DNA from 2 places in the Marinobacterium maritimum genome. Region 1 is predicted to be linked to the other one. Evidence: predicted binding sites of a transcription regulator. Region 1 holds the regulator's gene; the other holds the start of a gene.

The links. The regulator PhoB, encoded in region 1, activates phosphate uptake and scavenging genes when phosphate is short. The targets are predictions, from matches to a motif close to TGTCATANNNNTGTCANA.
Region 2: a site for PhoB is predicted at 5,657-5,674, ahead of phbB (acetoacetyl-CoA reductase). Genes of this name have one in related genera too.

Annotation. Positions count from the first base shown of each region.
Region 1 covers NZ_BAAAET010000003.1:685,776-693,575, reverse strand. The annotation lists gene phoR (phosphate regulon sensor histidine kinase PhoR) at 1-1,243, opposite strand, end outside; gene phoB (phosphate regulon transcriptional regulator PhoB) at 1,293-1,988, opposite strand; gene ubiA (4-hydroxybenzoate octaprenyltransferase) at 2,112-2,987, opposite strand; gene ABD013_RS14245 (chorismate--pyruvate lyase family protein) at 3,016-3,558, opposite strand; gene phoU (phosphate signaling complex protein PhoU) at 3,792-4,553, opposite strand; gene pstB (phosphate ABC transporter ATP-binding protein PstB) at 4,586-5,419, opposite strand; gene pstA (phosphate ABC transporter permease PstA) at 5,458-7,146, opposite strand; gene ABD013_RS14225 (ABC transporter permease subunit) at 7,171-7,800, opposite strand, start outside.
Region 2 covers NZ_BAAAET010000002.1:844,856-852,655, reverse strand. The annotation lists gene ABD013_RS10115 (DUF6134 family protein) at 1-368, opposite strand, end outside; gene ABD013_RS10110 (methyl-accepting chemotaxis protein) at 444-2,126, opposite strand; gene ABD013_RS10105 (heavy metal translocating P-type ATPase) at 2,215-4,437, opposite strand; gene phbB (acetoacetyl-CoA reductase) at 4,744-5,493, opposite strand; gene ABD013_RS10095 (MATE family efflux transporter) at 5,702-7,072, opposite strand; gene ABD013_RS10090 (arylsulfatase) at 7,290-7,800, shown strand, end outside.

The DNA of each region.
Region 1 (7,800 bases):
TGCCCTTGCCCGGCTTGCTGTCGATACTCAGGTGGGCGCTGTGGCGTACCAGTACATGCTTGACGATGGCGAGGCCAAGGCCGGTGCCGCCACTGGCGGAGGAGCGGCTCTCGTCGATGCGGTAGAAGCGCTCGGTCAGGCGCGGAATATGCATCGCCTCGATGCCGATACCGTCGTCGCTGACCGAGAAGTGGCCGCCCTTGTGGTCCACCCACCAGCGCAGACTGATGGTGCCGTTGTCCGGGGTATAGCGTACGGCGTTGAATACCAGGTTGGAGAAGGCGCTCTGCAGTTCGGTGGCCTGACCGAGCAGGTCGTATTCGCTGTCCACGTCCAGCTGGAATGAGTGGCCACGGCCGCTGGCCAGGGCTACGGCATCCTGATGCATGTGCTGAATCAGGTCCTGGATCAGGATCGGGTGCTCGTCGCTGATATGCTGGCTGGCTTCCAGCCGAGACAGCAGCAACAGATCGGTGACCAGGCCTTCCATGCGACGGGCCTGCTGCTGCATCTGTTCCATGCCGCGCTGCAACGGGCGAGGCAGCTCCTGATCGAGAAAGGTCTCCAGATAGCCGCGGATCACCGTCAATGGGGTGCGCAGTTCGTGGGAGGCGTTGGCCACAAAGTCCTGGCGGGTCTGCTCCAGCCGCAGCAGACGGGTGATGTCGCGGGCCACCAGCAGGCGGTCGCCTTCACCGAACTTGCTGATCTGGTACTGCAGTTGCAGGTCGCTGTTGACCGGTGACGGCAGCTCCAGCGGCTCCTGATAGTGTCCCTTGCGGAAGTAGCGCACGAAGCGAGGGTCGCGCATCAGGTTGATCAGCGGCTTGCCGCGGTCGGAGATGGCCTTCAGGCCCAGCAAACGGTCGGCGGAGCGGTTCCACCATTCCAGGTTGTTCTGACTGTCGATGATGACGATGGCATCGCTGAGTGCGGCCGAAGACTGCTGAAAGCGGGAGATGATGCCACGCAGATACTGTTCACGGGAGCGGCTGCGCTTCTGCATCCGGGACAGCTCGTCGAACAGGTCGCCCCAGGCGCCGTCCGCTTCGGGTGGCTCGGAACCATCCTCGCGCTGCAGCCAGTCATTGAGCCGATTGAACTGGCGCACCTGCTTCAGGCTCCAGGCCAGTAAACCCAAGCTCAACCCCAGCATGGGGTAGCTGAACAGGGTGCCAACCAGCAGGCCGGCGCCGGCCAGGGCCAGCAGGCTGATAATCAGGGCGTGTCGTGATACATGCATCGAATAGGCTCCATCCTGGGGTCGATCATGCCGGTGGGGGCCGGCGGACTCAGGCGACCTGAGCCGAGAAGCGGTAGCCGGTGCCGCGCACGGTCTGAACCAGGTAGTCGTGACGCTCGCCCAGTGCCTTGCGCAGACGGCGGATGTGCACGTCGACAGTGCGCTCCTCGACATAGACATTACCGCCCCAGACCATGTCCAGCAGCTGGCTGCGCGAGTAGGCGCGGTCGGGGTGGGTCATGAAGAACTGCAGCAGACGGAACTCGGTAGGACCCAAATCGACCGGCTGGCCATCGGCCGTCACTCGGTGGGAGACCGGGTCCAGGGTCAGGCCATCGACGCTAACCGGTTCCTCGACACCCTTGGGCGTGGTGCGGCGCAATACGGCTTTCAGGCGAGCGACCAGCTCACGGGGCGAGAACGGCTTGGTGATGTAGTCATCGACGCCGGTCTCCAGTCCCTTGATCTTGTTATCCTCTTCCGTCTTGGCGGTGAGCATGATGATCGGAATATCCGCGGTCACCTCTTCCTTGCGCAGGCGACGGGCGAACTCGATGCCGCTGGTGCCGGGCATCATCCAGTCCAGCAGGACCATATCGGGCTTGTTGTCCACGATCTGGGCATGGGCGTCCTGGGCGTTATCGGCTTCGCTGCATTCGTAGCCGGCCATTTCCAGCGCAACGGCGATCATCTCGCGGATCGGTGCTTCATCGTCGACGATCAGCACACGTTTGGATGCAGACATCGTTCTCTGCCTCATCTACAGGAATTATCGGAGGCCACTATTACAAGACGTTTCCGTTACACTAATATGACACAGATGCTGGTAATGCGATATCCGCCTGGAAAGCTCATTTTTTTCAGATGGTTACAGGCTGGTGTAGTCCAGTATTATGCCGCCCAGTACGACCAGTTCGGCGTAGTGGTTGTTGAGGAAGGCGCGAAAACAGGGCATCCGCTCGCGATGACGGATCAGCCACTGCTGATAGATGAAAAAGCCCACTGAGGCGGCCAGCCCCAGGTGATACCAGAGCCCCAGCTGCTCCAGCTGTCCCACCCAGATCAGCAGGCCCAAAGCGGCCAGTTGCAACAGCCCGATAATCAGTTTGTCCTGGTGGCCAAAGAGCACGGCGGTGGACTTGACGCCGATCTTGAGGTCGTCGTCGCGATCCACCATGGCGTACTGGGTGTCATAGGCCACGGTCCAGAGCAGCTTGGCGGCATAGAGCAACCAGGCGGTGAGCGGGATCTGTTCCTGAATGGCGGTGAAGGCCATCGGAATGGCCCAGCCAAAGGCGGCACCCAGCACCAGCTGCGGCAGGTGAGTGTAGCGCTTCATGAACGGGTAGACGAACGCCAGCGCCAGACCGCCGAACGACATCAGGATGGTCATCGTATTGGTCAGCAGCACCAGCAGGAAGGCGACCAGCATCAGGCCGACAAACAGTCCTATCGCCTCGCGTTCGGTGACCCGGCCGGAGGGCAGGGGGCGCTGGTGGGTACGTTTGACGTGGCCATCGATATGGCGGTCGGCATAGTCGTTGATCACGCAGCCGGCGGAGCGGGTCAGGAACACCCCCAGAGAGAAGATCAGCAGCAGCTCCAGCGAGGGCAGGCCTTCAGCGGCGATCCACAGCGCCCAAAGCGTGGGCCAGAGCAGCAGATAGGTGCCGATCGGCTTGTCGGCGCGCATCAGGTGGACGTAGGCCAGCAGGCGCTCCTTCAGTGGGCGTGGGGCTGAAATCTGCAATGGGTGACTCCTGCACTGGGGATCAGAGCGGATATTGTACGTGCTCCATGGCGGGGAGAAAAACCTCACACACCAGCAGCGGCTTGTCATGCAAACGGAACACCGAGCGTCGTGCCCAGTAACGGCAACCAGCTTCGTCTTGCAGGCAGCTGGCCATCAGCGGGCTGCGGCTCAGGCTGGGGTCGCTGAACATCAGCGAGCCCAGCGAGCGGTTGCCGAGCAGCCTCAGACGGCGCTCGCGACCGGTCAGGGTGCTGGCAGGCAGCACCGAGCGGGCATAAACCCAGGGCGTGCCCTGTCGGCCGAGCAGCTCCACTTCGCGGATCAGCGCCAGCTGGCGCGGCGGCATGCCCAGTGCCCGCGCTTCATCGGGGGTGGGGGCGTGCCAGCGCTGGGACAGCACACGCACGGCAAATTCGCCGCGGGCTGCACGGGTCAGGCGTTGGGTCAGGGAGCCGCTGTCCTGCAACCAGGGGCGCCAGTGACGGGGTGCCCGGTGCGCACCCTCGGCGAGGGTCCAGCGTTTCAGGTTGAGCGGATTGAGAAGGGCACTGCGGGCTGACACGTACGAGTTTCCGTCAGTTCGAAAGTGCCAGAGTGTACCACCTTGAGTCGTTTACTGCCCGGTGGCGAAGAGGTTTGGCTGGGGCAGGGCAGAGTTCCTGTGACCAGGCCGGGAATATCGCCCACAGAGTGGATGCCTGCAGTAAGACCTCAGAGCCAGGTCCATACAGAAAGACTCCCTCAGGTGGCAACACCGGGGGGAGTCGATGGGCGCTGTCTGTGCGAAGGTGAGGGTTATTCCTCGCCGCTTTCGTCGTCCTGCAGGCTGCCTTCGGCTTCTTCCTGAACCGTCTGCTTGATCTGCTTCAGGCTCTGGTGGCGCACGTCGGTGCCGCTGACCTGATAGATCAGGTGCTCGGACAGGTTGCGGGCATGGTCACCGATGCGCTCCAGGCTGCGCAGCGCCCAGATCACGTTGAGCACGTTGGAGATGGCACGGGCATCTTCCATCATGTAGGTCACCAGGGAGCGCATGGCAGTGCGGTATTCCTGGTCCACGCTTTTGTCCTGCTTGGCCACACGGTAGGCCATCTCCAGGTCGTTGCGGGCGAACGCGGTCAGTACATCCTTGACCATGTCACGGACGAGGTTGCCGATATGGCGCACTTCCTGGAAGCCGCGCTGGTTGGCGCCGCTGTCGGCCAGTTCGATCGCCATCTTGCAGATACGCGTGGCTTCGTCGCCGATGCGTTCCAGGTCAGACACGGCACGGCTGATCGATACGATCAGGCGCAGGTCGCTGGCCGCCGGCTGGCGACGTGCGATGGTAGTGGTGCACTGCTCGTCGATCATCAGTTCCATGGCGTTGGTCTGCTGATCGATGCGACGGGACTGTTCGGCCAGTTCCACATCACCGTTCAGCAGGGCCTCCACGGCATCGCTGACCTGACGCTCCACGATGCCGCCCATGGTCAGCATCTGCGTGCGGATTTTCTCCAGCTCTTCATTGAACTGCTGGGAAATATGGGTCGAGTAATTAGCGTTTTCGAGTTCCACGATCGGTTTCTCCGTTGCTGACGCGGGCCAAATTAACCGTAACGGCCGGTGATGTAGTCTTCAGTCTGTTTCTTTTCCGGTTTGGTGAACAGCGCATCGGTGGCACCAAACTCGATCAGGTCACCCATGTACATGAAGGCGGTGTAGTCGGAGACACGGGCCGCCTGCTGCATGTTGTGGGTGACGATGACGATGGTGAAGTCGTCCTTGAGTTCGTGGATCAGTTCCTCGATCTTCAGCGTGGAGATCGGGTCCAGCGCGGAGGCCGGTTCGTCGAGCAGCAGCACTTCCGGCTTCACTGCCACGGTACGGGCGATAACCAGACGCTGCTGCTGACCGCCGGACATGCCGAGGGCGCTTTCGTGCAGGCGGTCCTTTACCTCATCCCAGAGTGCGGCGGAGCGCAGCGCCCATTCGACGGTCTCGTCGATCACCCGCTTCTTGTTGATCCCCTGGATACGCAGGCCGTAAGCCACGTTCTCGTAGATCGACTTGGGGAAGGGGTTCGGCTTCTGGAACACCATGCCGACGCGGCGGCGCAGGTCGGCCACGTTGACGGTACGATCATAGATGTTGTCACCGTCCAGCAGCAGCTGGCCGGTGATGTTGCAGCTGTCGACCAGGTCGTTCATGCGGTTGAAGCAGCGCAGCAGCGTGGACTTACCACAGCCGGACGGACCGATGAATGCGGTGACGCGGTTCTTCGGGATATCCATGTTGATTCCGTGCAGGGCTTCCTTGTCGCCGTAGCTCAGGCGCAGGTCCTTGACCTGCAGCGTGATGTGCTCGTCGGCCAGGTTGAGATTGCTCTCGCCGCGCTGCATGGAAGAGATATCGATGGCGTGGGTTTTGGCTTCGCTAGTCATATCGGTAAACCTTCAAATTCTGAGTTCTTTAGCAGCGATTACATCTCAAGCGCTTTGTATTTTTCACGCAGGTGGTTACGGATCGCAATAGCTGAGAAGTTCAGCAGGGCGATCACCACCACCAGCAGGAATGCGGTGGCGTACACCAGCGGACGGGCCGCTTCCACGTTCGGGCTCTGGAAGCCGACATCATAGATGTGGAAGCCCAGGTGCATGAACTTCTGGTCCAGATGCAGGAACGGGTAGTTACCGTCCAGCGGCAGGCTGGGCGCCAGTTTGACCACGCCCACCAGCATCAGCGGTGCCACTTCACCGGCGGCACGGGCGATCGCCAGGATAACACCGGTCATCATCGCCGGGCTGGCCATCGGCAACACCACTTTCATCAGGGTTTCGAACTTGGTTGCACCCAGCGCCAGGGAACCTTCGCGTACCGAGCGCGGGATACGGGCCAGGCCTTCCTCGGTGGCCACGATTACCACGGGCACGGTGAGCAGTGCCAGGGTAATGGAGGCCCACATCAGGCCGCCGGTACCGAAGGTCGGCGCCGGTTTGGCTTCCGGGAAGAACAGGTCATCGATGCTGCCGCCCAGGAAGTAGACGAAGAAACCGAGACCGAACACACCGTATACAATGGACGGTACACCGGCCAGATTGTTCACCGCGATGCGGATCAGTCGGGTGATAAAGCCCTGCTTGGCGTATTCACGCAGGTAGACGGCGGCAATCACGCCGAACGGGGTTACCAGCACGGACATCAGGATCACCATCATCACGGTGCCGAAGATGGCCGGGAAAATACCGCCTTCGGTGTTGGCTTCACGCGGCTCGTCAGACAGGAACTCCCACAGCTTGGCGCCATAGTGTACCAGCTTGTCACCGGTGCCCATGTTGTTGGGCAGGAAGGCGCGTACCACCTTGGCGATCTGGATCTCGACTTCGCGCCCGTCGGCGATCTCGGCGGTGAAGCTGTCACGGTTGATCTGGGTGTAGAGGTCAATCAGGTCCTGCTGCAGCACTTCGTAATCGGCGTTCAGCTCCGCACGGCGTGACTCGATGTCGGCATAGGCCTGGGCATCGGTAGACTGTTTCAGCTCCAGTGAACGTTCTTTCAGACGCAGGCGCTCCAGCGCGTAGTTGATGCTGCCGATCTTGTGCTTTTCGATGTCCAGAATCTGGTCACGGATCTCCAGTGCGCGGTCGAGACGCTGCTGGAACTCGGCCCAGACCTTCAGGTATTCGTCCGATTTGGCATGGCCTTCGTGACGGGCCACGACTTCACCGCTCTGGCGAATCTCGCGCAGGTAGCCGTAGAAGTTGCCCCACTCGAGACGTTCCGCGGCCATGATCATTTCCGGGTAGGCCTTGTCGGTGACCAGGTGGTCCATCGCCCAGACGAAGTCGGCGGAGCCGAAATCACGGTTGCCGACCTTGAGCAGGTCACGGCGCATCGCCTCGATACCCTGAGGCACCTCGATTCCGGCACCACGCAGCTGTTCGGCGGGAACCATCTCCTGCTGCACCAGTTCACCCATGATACGGCGGCTTTGCTCGCCCTGGGTGTAGGTGGCCTGCATCACATCGGCGGGCCAGAAGTGAGCCAGGCCGCGTACGGCGATCAGCCCCAGCAGGCCGATGACCATGATCACGCAGATCGCGACCGCACCGGCATTGAGCCAGACCCAGGGTGAGCCGGATTTGGTCCATTCGCTTACTGAATAACGCATCTATCTAATCCTCACTCTCACCGATCACAGGGAACCGTATTTCTTGCGCAGGTGCTGACGAATACTTTCAGCCAGGGTGTTCACCACGAAGGTAAACAGGAACAGCACGAAAGCGGCCAGGAACAGGGTGCGGTAGTGGGTGCTGCCCACCTCGGATTCCGGCATTTCAACGGCGATGTTGGCGGCCAGGGTACGCATGCCCTCGAAGATGTTGACGTCCATGATCGGCGTGTTGCCGGTGGCCATCAGCACGATCATGGTTTCGCCCACGGCACGGCCCATGCCGATCATCAGTGCCGAGAAGATACCCGGGCTGGCGGTCGGCAGCACGACGCGGGTCAGCGTCTGCCAGGCGGTGGCACCCAGTGCCAGGGAACCATAGCTTAGGTGCTTGGGCACTGCGAAGATGGCGTCCTCGGTGATCGAGAAGATGGTCGGAATGACGGCAAAGCCCATGGCGATACCGACAACCAGGGCGTTACGCTGGTCATAGGGGATGCCCACTTCGTTGGTCAGCCAGGTCGGCATATCGCCGCCAAAGAGCACATGCTCGATCGGGCCGGCGATTGCCAGGCCGAGCCAGGTTGCCAGGATGACTACCGGCACCAGCAGTGCCGCATCCCAGCCTTCCGGGATCAGGAAGCGGATCTTGTT
Region 2 (7,800 bases), on a different contig from region 1:
CGGTAGAGGCCATCACTTCGACGTTCAATACGGTAGCTGTGAGTACCACCGTCATCATCGATACTGACTTGCATGGCAACCAGACGGTCAGCTGCCTGCCATACTTCTTCAGCACGATAGCTGAAGTCATATTTGAACAGCCCAAGGTATCGTAGCTGAAGCTGCATGGACACATTCACCACCAGCCTGTCATCCGGCTGCGCGCGAAACGCCAACCGATACTCACCAATGGTCTTGCCCTTTCGTTCGACAGAGTAGATCGCTTCGCTACCGTAAAGTCGAAACGGCTCTGTGGCTTCGGCCGGCAGCGACGCCAGCAGGCTCAGTAAAACGATCTTGAAAGAAAATACGTGCAGCCATTTACCCATAAAAAATCCCCCTTGGCTGTTACGCAGCCCGGACCGGGCTGGTTCAACCAAGGGGGATATGGGGTGACTTCAGGTTCAGATCTTGAAGCGGGACACCAACTGGTTCAGCTGACGTTCCAGCTCACTCATCCGGTTTGCCGTACCTGCCAGCTCTTCCGCATTGTGAGTCGCCTTGTCAGCGATATCCGCGATCTGCTGAACGCTCTTGCTGATCTCGTCCGCCACCGCGGTCTGCTCCTCGGCGGCACTGGCAATCTGGGTATTCATCTCGGTAATGTTGCTGACCGAGTGCGTGATCTGCTGCAGCGAGCTGCGCGCGGTATCAGCCTGAACAATCGTCTCCTGACTCTGTGCCTGGGAGTTTTGCATCTCGGTTACTGCACGACGGGCACCGTTTTGCAGGCTTTCGATCATGCGCTGGATCTCATCGGTACTCTGCTGAGTACGGGTCGCCAGCGTACGAACCTCGTCCGCAACGACGGAGAAGCCACGGCCTTGTTCACCGGCACGGGCAGCTTCGATCGCTGCGTTCAGCGCCAGCAGGTTGGTCTGCTCAGCGATATCACGGATCACGTTGATCACAGTGCCGATCTTATCGGCATCGGAATCCAGACTACCGATCACTTCGGCAGAACGGTTGACGTCATCCGCCAGGCGGTTAATCGAATCAATGGTCCGCTCCACGACCGTCTGGCCGTTAACAGACTCGTTACCCGCTTCGCGTGCCGACTCCGCTGCCTGAGCCGCGCTGCCCGCCACCTGCTGCACGGCGGCTGCCATTTCATGGATCGCCGCCGCGGCCTGTGAGGTTTCACCCTTCTGCATGTGAGCATCTTCATGGGTACGGGTGACCACCTGCTTCATCGACTCGGTGGATGTACTCAGCGAATTCACTGCTGTATGCACTTCGCGAACCAACTGCTGAATTTTTTCGATAAAGTCGTTGAAACAGCGCGCTACATCGCCCACTTCATCACTGGACTCGACCGGCAGGCGGCGTGTCAGATCACCTTCTCCCCGGGAAATATCACGCAGGGCTTCCGCTGTTTGCAGCAGTGGCCTAATAATGCGGCCGGAGGCGATCAGGGAAACCACGCTGACAATACCCAGCAAAACCAGGGCAGAGATCGCAATCAGGGTCAGCGTGCTACTGATTGAGCCATGTATCTGCTGTTCGGCATTAGCCACTTCGGCATCAATGTCATCAATGTAGAAACCGGTACCGACAACCCAGTCCGCACCCGGCAGGAGCGCGGCATAACTGAGCTTGGGAACCTCACGATCCAGCTGTGGCTTTTTCCAGATATATTCGACAAACCCGCCCCCCTGGCGACCGGCCTTGACCAGTTCCCGGGTAAACTGCACTCCGTTGGCATCCTTAAGGCCTGAGAGGTTCTTGCCGATCAATGCTGCATTGGCACCATGTACCTGCATGACGCCCTGAGAATCAAACGCAAAGATATAGCCGTCGGTACCATAACGCATGGCGTTGAGGATCTCGACCACCTGGCGTTCCTGCTCGGCAGCTGTTAGACCGGCACGCGCGTAAATCGGTTTGACCGCTGATATCGCTTGCTCAACATAATGCTTCAGTTCCGCTTGTTTGGTCGCCAGCATACTGTCCCGTATACGCTGGACTTCAACGTCACCCGTGGACTCCATTTGAGTGCGCACAATCAGCATGATTGCCACTACGACCAATGCCATAGGCAGCAGCGATAATAGCAACAGCTTGCTTTTGAGCTTCATTCCCGACATGGGCTGATACCTTCTGTATACAAGGAAGGCCCAGTATTCTATGCAAAACAGCGTTGCTTTTTAATAACATTATTAAAACAGGTGTTTCTTATTTAAGCCTTCCCCCCTTCAAGCGCCGGGCGTTGGTTACCACCGTCACCGATGACAGCGCCATGGCCGCGCCTGCGATTGCCGGATTCAGCAGCAATCCTGTCCAGGGATAGAGCACACCCGCCGCTACCGGAATGGCCAGGCTGTTATAAATGAAGGCACCAAAAAGGTTCTGTTTGATGTTACGTACCGTGGCGCGGGATATGCCGATCGCATCCACCACCGACATCAGGCTGGACCGCATCAGGGTTACATCGGCAGAACTGATCGCCACATCGGTGCCAGACCCCATCGCATAGCCGATATCCGCCTGCGCCAGTGCGGGTGCGTCGTTGATGCCGTCACCCACCATCGCCACGATCTTGCCTTCCAACTGCAGATCCCGAATCACCGCCTGTTTCTGCTCAGGCTTGACCTCGGCGATAACCCGATCGATCCCGGCCTCCTGTGCAATGGCATTGGCAGTCTGCTGGTTATCACCGGAGAGCATTACCACTTCCAGCCCCTGACAGTGCAACTGAGCCACCGCCTCGGCGCTGTCTTCGCGCAATGGGTCGGCAATCGCCAGCAACAGCTTCATCTGTCCATCAACCGCCACCCAAACCAATGAACGACCGGCCTGGCTGAAATCATCCGCCTTGTCATCAAAGAAGGCGGTCTCCACGGACTGCTGCTGCATCCAGTCCTGGTTGCCCAACAACACCTGCTGCCCTTCAACACGAGCACTGACGCCACTGCCCGCCGTAGCATCGAAGTCCTGACTATCGACCAGTTCCAGCCCCTTTTCACGGGTGTAGTTCACGACGGCCTGTGCCAAGGGGTGTTCCGAGTGTTGCTCGACACTGGCCGCCAGTTGCAGCCACCGAGCGGTATCGCCATCTGCATGCAGCGCTACCACCGCTGGTTTGCCTTCGGTCAGAGTACCGGTCTTGTCCACCACCAGAGTCGTAATCGCCTGCGCCTGCTGCAATGCATCGCCATTGCGAATCAGCACCCCCTGCTCAGCAGCACGCCCAACTCCTACCATCACCGACATCGGTGTCGCCAGTCCCAATGCACAGGGACAAGCCACGATCAGCACGGTCAGCGCGGCAACGATGGCATAGGGCCAGGCTGGAGCCGGAGCCAGCCAGAGCCAGAGTCCGACCGCCAGCACGGCGATCAGGATTACCACCGGCACGAAGATGGCTGCAATACGGTCAGCCAGACGTCCCAGCGCCGGCTTGGCATTCTGCGCTTCGCGCACCGTCGCTACAATCTGCGCCAGCACGGTTTTCTGGCCGACCGCCGATACTTCGATCAACAGGCTACCCTGGCCATTGACGGTACCGCCGGTCACCTGGTCACCCGCCTCGCGCTTAACCGGCAGGGGTTCACCGGTGAGCATCGACTCATCCAGATGGCTGCTGCCCTCGATCACCACACCATCTACCGGCACCCGTTCGCCAGGGCGGATACGCACCCGGTCTCCCGGCAGCAGCATCGCCACTGGCACTGACTTGCTCTCACCGTCACGAATACGCAAGGCCTCACGCGGCTGCAGGTCAAGCAGCTTGCGCAGGGCATCGTTGGTATTGCCGCGCGCGCGGCTCTCCAGTGCCTGCCCCAGCAGGATAAAGCCCAGAATCATTACGGCCGCTTCGTAGTACAGATGCATGGCCGCTTCCGGCAGCACACCCGCTGCCATAGCCGTCGCTATCAGCAACCCGGTGGAATAGATCCAGGCGGTACCCGTCCCCAGCGCGATCAGGGTGTCCATATTCAGGTCACCATGAAACAGCCCCTGCCAGGCCCCCTTGTATATATGACCCGCGCTGTAGGCCATGATCGCCAGCGTGATCACGCCCATAAAAGCCCCCTGCAGCATACCGCTACCGGTGTGCAGGTCGGGCATCCAGCCGATCAGCATCGCGACCATCAGCGCAGCCCCCAGTACCAGTGCCACCAGGCTCTTGCGCAACGTCGTTCTGAATGCCTGACGCTCCTGCTTAGCACGCTGATCATAGTCATCCTGATCCTGCATCAGCGAGGCGCCATACCCCGCCGCTTCTACCGCCTGGGTCACGACCTCGGGATCGGCCTCTGTCTGCACCGAAGCGGTACGGTCGGCAAAATTGATCGCAAAGTCGTCAATGCCATCGGTTTGGCGCAGCGACTTTTCCACACTGCGCACACAACCGGCACAGCGCACGTTATGCAGGGCAAATTGGTAAATAGCCATCACACATCCCTTGAGTACTTTTTGGCGTGGTTTTTCGTTAACTGAATGATAAACCCTGAAGTCGAGTACAGGGTCAAGTGGTTGATCGCCTGCAAGGCAGGCTGCTACACGAGGATGTGACAATCGACATGGATGTAGATGTAGGAGTTTGCTTCAAGGTGAATTGATGCGCAGCATCAAGAGAGGGTGGCCTGGGCCATGCAAGCGATTGGTGCTGCACAAGGCTATCGCCCACGAGGCGAGACCCTGCAAACAAAAAGGGCCGCCGAACGGCAGCCCCTGTATTTTCCCGCTCTCCGGTGGAGATCAGAACATGTGCAGACCACCGTTGATGGAGAAGTCGGCACCGGTGATGTAGGCAGATTCATCTTCCGCCAGGAAAGTCACGATGCGACCAATTTCGTCCGGTTCGCCCAGGCGGCCCACCGGAATGGACTTGGCGATTTTTTCCAGAACGGAATCGTCGATCTTGGCAACCATTGGGGTCATCACGTAACCCGGTGATACAGTGTTCACGGTGACACCCTTGGCGGCCACTTCCTGCGCCAGCGCCTTGGTGAAACCGTGGATACCGGCCTTAGCGGCCGAGTAGTTGGTCTGGCCGAACTGGCCCTTCTGTGCGTTAACAGAGGAGATGTTGATCACACGACCAAACCCCTGCTCGATCATCGGGTTGATTACCAGACGGGTCATATGGAACATGGAGTCCAGGTTAGCGCTCAGCACTTCATTCCACTGATCCCAGCTCATCTTTTTGAACTGGCCATCGCGGGTGATACCGGCGTTATTGACCAGCACATCCACATCGCGACCGGTCATCTCCTTGACGGTTGCGATACAGGCAGCGCAGGACTCTTCGCTGGTGACATCGCCGTAGGCCACATCGATTTCGTATCCGGCCTCGCGCTGCTTTTCCTGCCACGCCTTTGCCTTATCATGATTACCGCCGCTGTTGTAGCCGGCGACAACGTGAAAACCGGCGTCTACCAGCTTGCGGCAGATTGCTTCACCCAAACCACCAGTGCCGCCGGTGACCAATGCTACTCGTTTGCTCATGCTTTGCTTCCCTTTCCATGTTTGAAGCCTGCTCCATTCCCCTGATCTTATGTCGACCGTTTGGAAGGAATGGGGGCCGTCAGGCTTAGAGTACGATTTGTTATAGTGTCAGTTAGCGTTTTAACTTCATGCTCTAACTTCATTGATCATAGTCCTTTTAAACTATTGCAGAAGTATGACCTTGGTAAATCAGGGAAAACCCTAGCAATCAGGAAGCCGGCACAGCACCGTGCTCTGTATCAAGCGTTTTCAGGTAACGCTTAACCCAGGTGGAAGCCACCACAGCAGTGATCGCATTGGCCAGCACCAGCGCAGAGAACATGCCGGTCAGGCCGAAGAAATGGTTGCCCAGCCAGCCCAGCGGCACGTACATCAGGAACAACCGGAACAGGCTGATCCGCATCGCACGCATCGGCTGATGCAAGGCATTGAAGGAGGAGGCACTGAGGAAGGTAATAGCCTGGAAACCGAATCCGGCGGGTACGATCAACATCCACGTCTGCAGCCAGCGCGCCACTTCAGGATCTGTACTGAACAGCTTGGCTATGAAACCGGACGCCAGCACCAGCACGGCAAAGATCAGCAGCTGCCAGGCCAGCGCAAAGCGGATCGCCCCCTGATAGGCCGCTCTGACCCGCTCGACCTTGAGCGCGCCATAGTTTTGGCTGATGAACGGCGGCAGCGTCATCGACAGTGCCAGACACACCAGCAGTGACAGGGATTCTATACGGGCGCCGGCGCCAAAGGCGGCCACCGCCTCGGCACCATGAACGGCCACCAGTGCCGTAAGGATACCGTTGGCCAGGGGCGTCATCATGTTCGACAGTGCCGCCGGCAAACTGATCGACAAGACCTTTCGCCAGTTCCCCAGCATCTCGCCCACATCCGGCGGCGCCAACAGCAGCATCCCCTTGCGGTGGTACAACAGGTGCAGCGCCAGCAGAGTCGTCGAGGCCCAGGCGATCACGCTGGCAATGGCGGCACCGCGAATCCCCATGGCCGGTACCGGTCCCCAGCCAAAGATCAGCAGCGGATCAAGAATAATATTGAGCAGCGAGGAAATTAGCATAATCGTTGCCGATAACCGTGTATCACCCGAAGCGCGGAATGTGCTGTTGCACACCATGTTCAACACCAGGAACACCGAACCGGCAAACCAGACTTCCATGTAGGCATCGATCAACGGCATCAACCCCGGGTCAGCGCCCATCAACCGGAAGATCGGGTCGGCAAAGTGCTGTCCGGCAAAGCCGACTGTCACCATCAGCAGCACCGTCAGCAGCAGGTTATCGGTGGCCAGACGCGCCGCTTGCTCGCCGCCGCCATTGCCACTGCCAATCAGGCGCGCCAGCGTCGCCGAGGTTCCTATTCCCAACCCGATCGCCAGGCTGACAACCGAAAAAGAAACCGGAAAGGTAAACGCCAGCGCCGCCATCGGCTCGGTACCGAGCTGAGCCACAAACCAGATATCGGCCAGGTTGAACAGCATCAGGCTGACGATGCCGAACATCATCGGGATCGTCATGCGCACCAGGGTCTGGCGTATGGGCGCGTTAAGCAGATCGGGCCGCCTGGACATGCTGTTCCTGTGGTTGGAAGAAGGGCTGCAGAGTGTAACAGAAAAGGAGACCGCTTCGCTTTAGGCGATGCAGGCAAACTACAGCGCTGTTGCGCAATTTTGTTGCGCAAAAATGATACCCCCTGCGCAAACCGGTTAACGCCCCTGCGGCTGTGCTGAACATACTGCACAAGCTGCTTCGGCAGCCTGTCCCCATAACAATAATCAAGGGTACATCATGAAAAACAGACTCTCCCTTTTGCGCAAGACCGCCCTGGCGGCTGCCATGCTGACTTCCGCATCCCTGGTTTCTGCCGCAGACAACCCCAATATTCTGCTCATTGTCGCCGATGACCTTGGCTACTCCGATATTGGTGCTTTCGGTGGCGAAATCGAGACTCCCAACCTTGATGCGCTTGCATCGGAAGGCATCCGTCTGACCGATTTCCACACGGCACCGACCTGCTCCCCCACTCGTTCCATGCTGCTCTCGGGCACCGACAGTCACCGGGCCGGTCTTGGCAACATGGCCGAACTGCTGCAGCCGGAGCAGAAAGGCAAACCGGGTTACGAAGGCTACCTGAACACCTCGGTCGCCACGCTGCCAGAAGTACTGCGTGACAGCGGTTACAACACTTACATGGTGGGCAAGTGGCACCTGGGACGAAGTGAGGACAAGAGCCCGGCCGCACGCGGCTTCGACAAGTCATTCGCCCTGATCCAGGGTGGCGCCAGCCATTTCGACGACC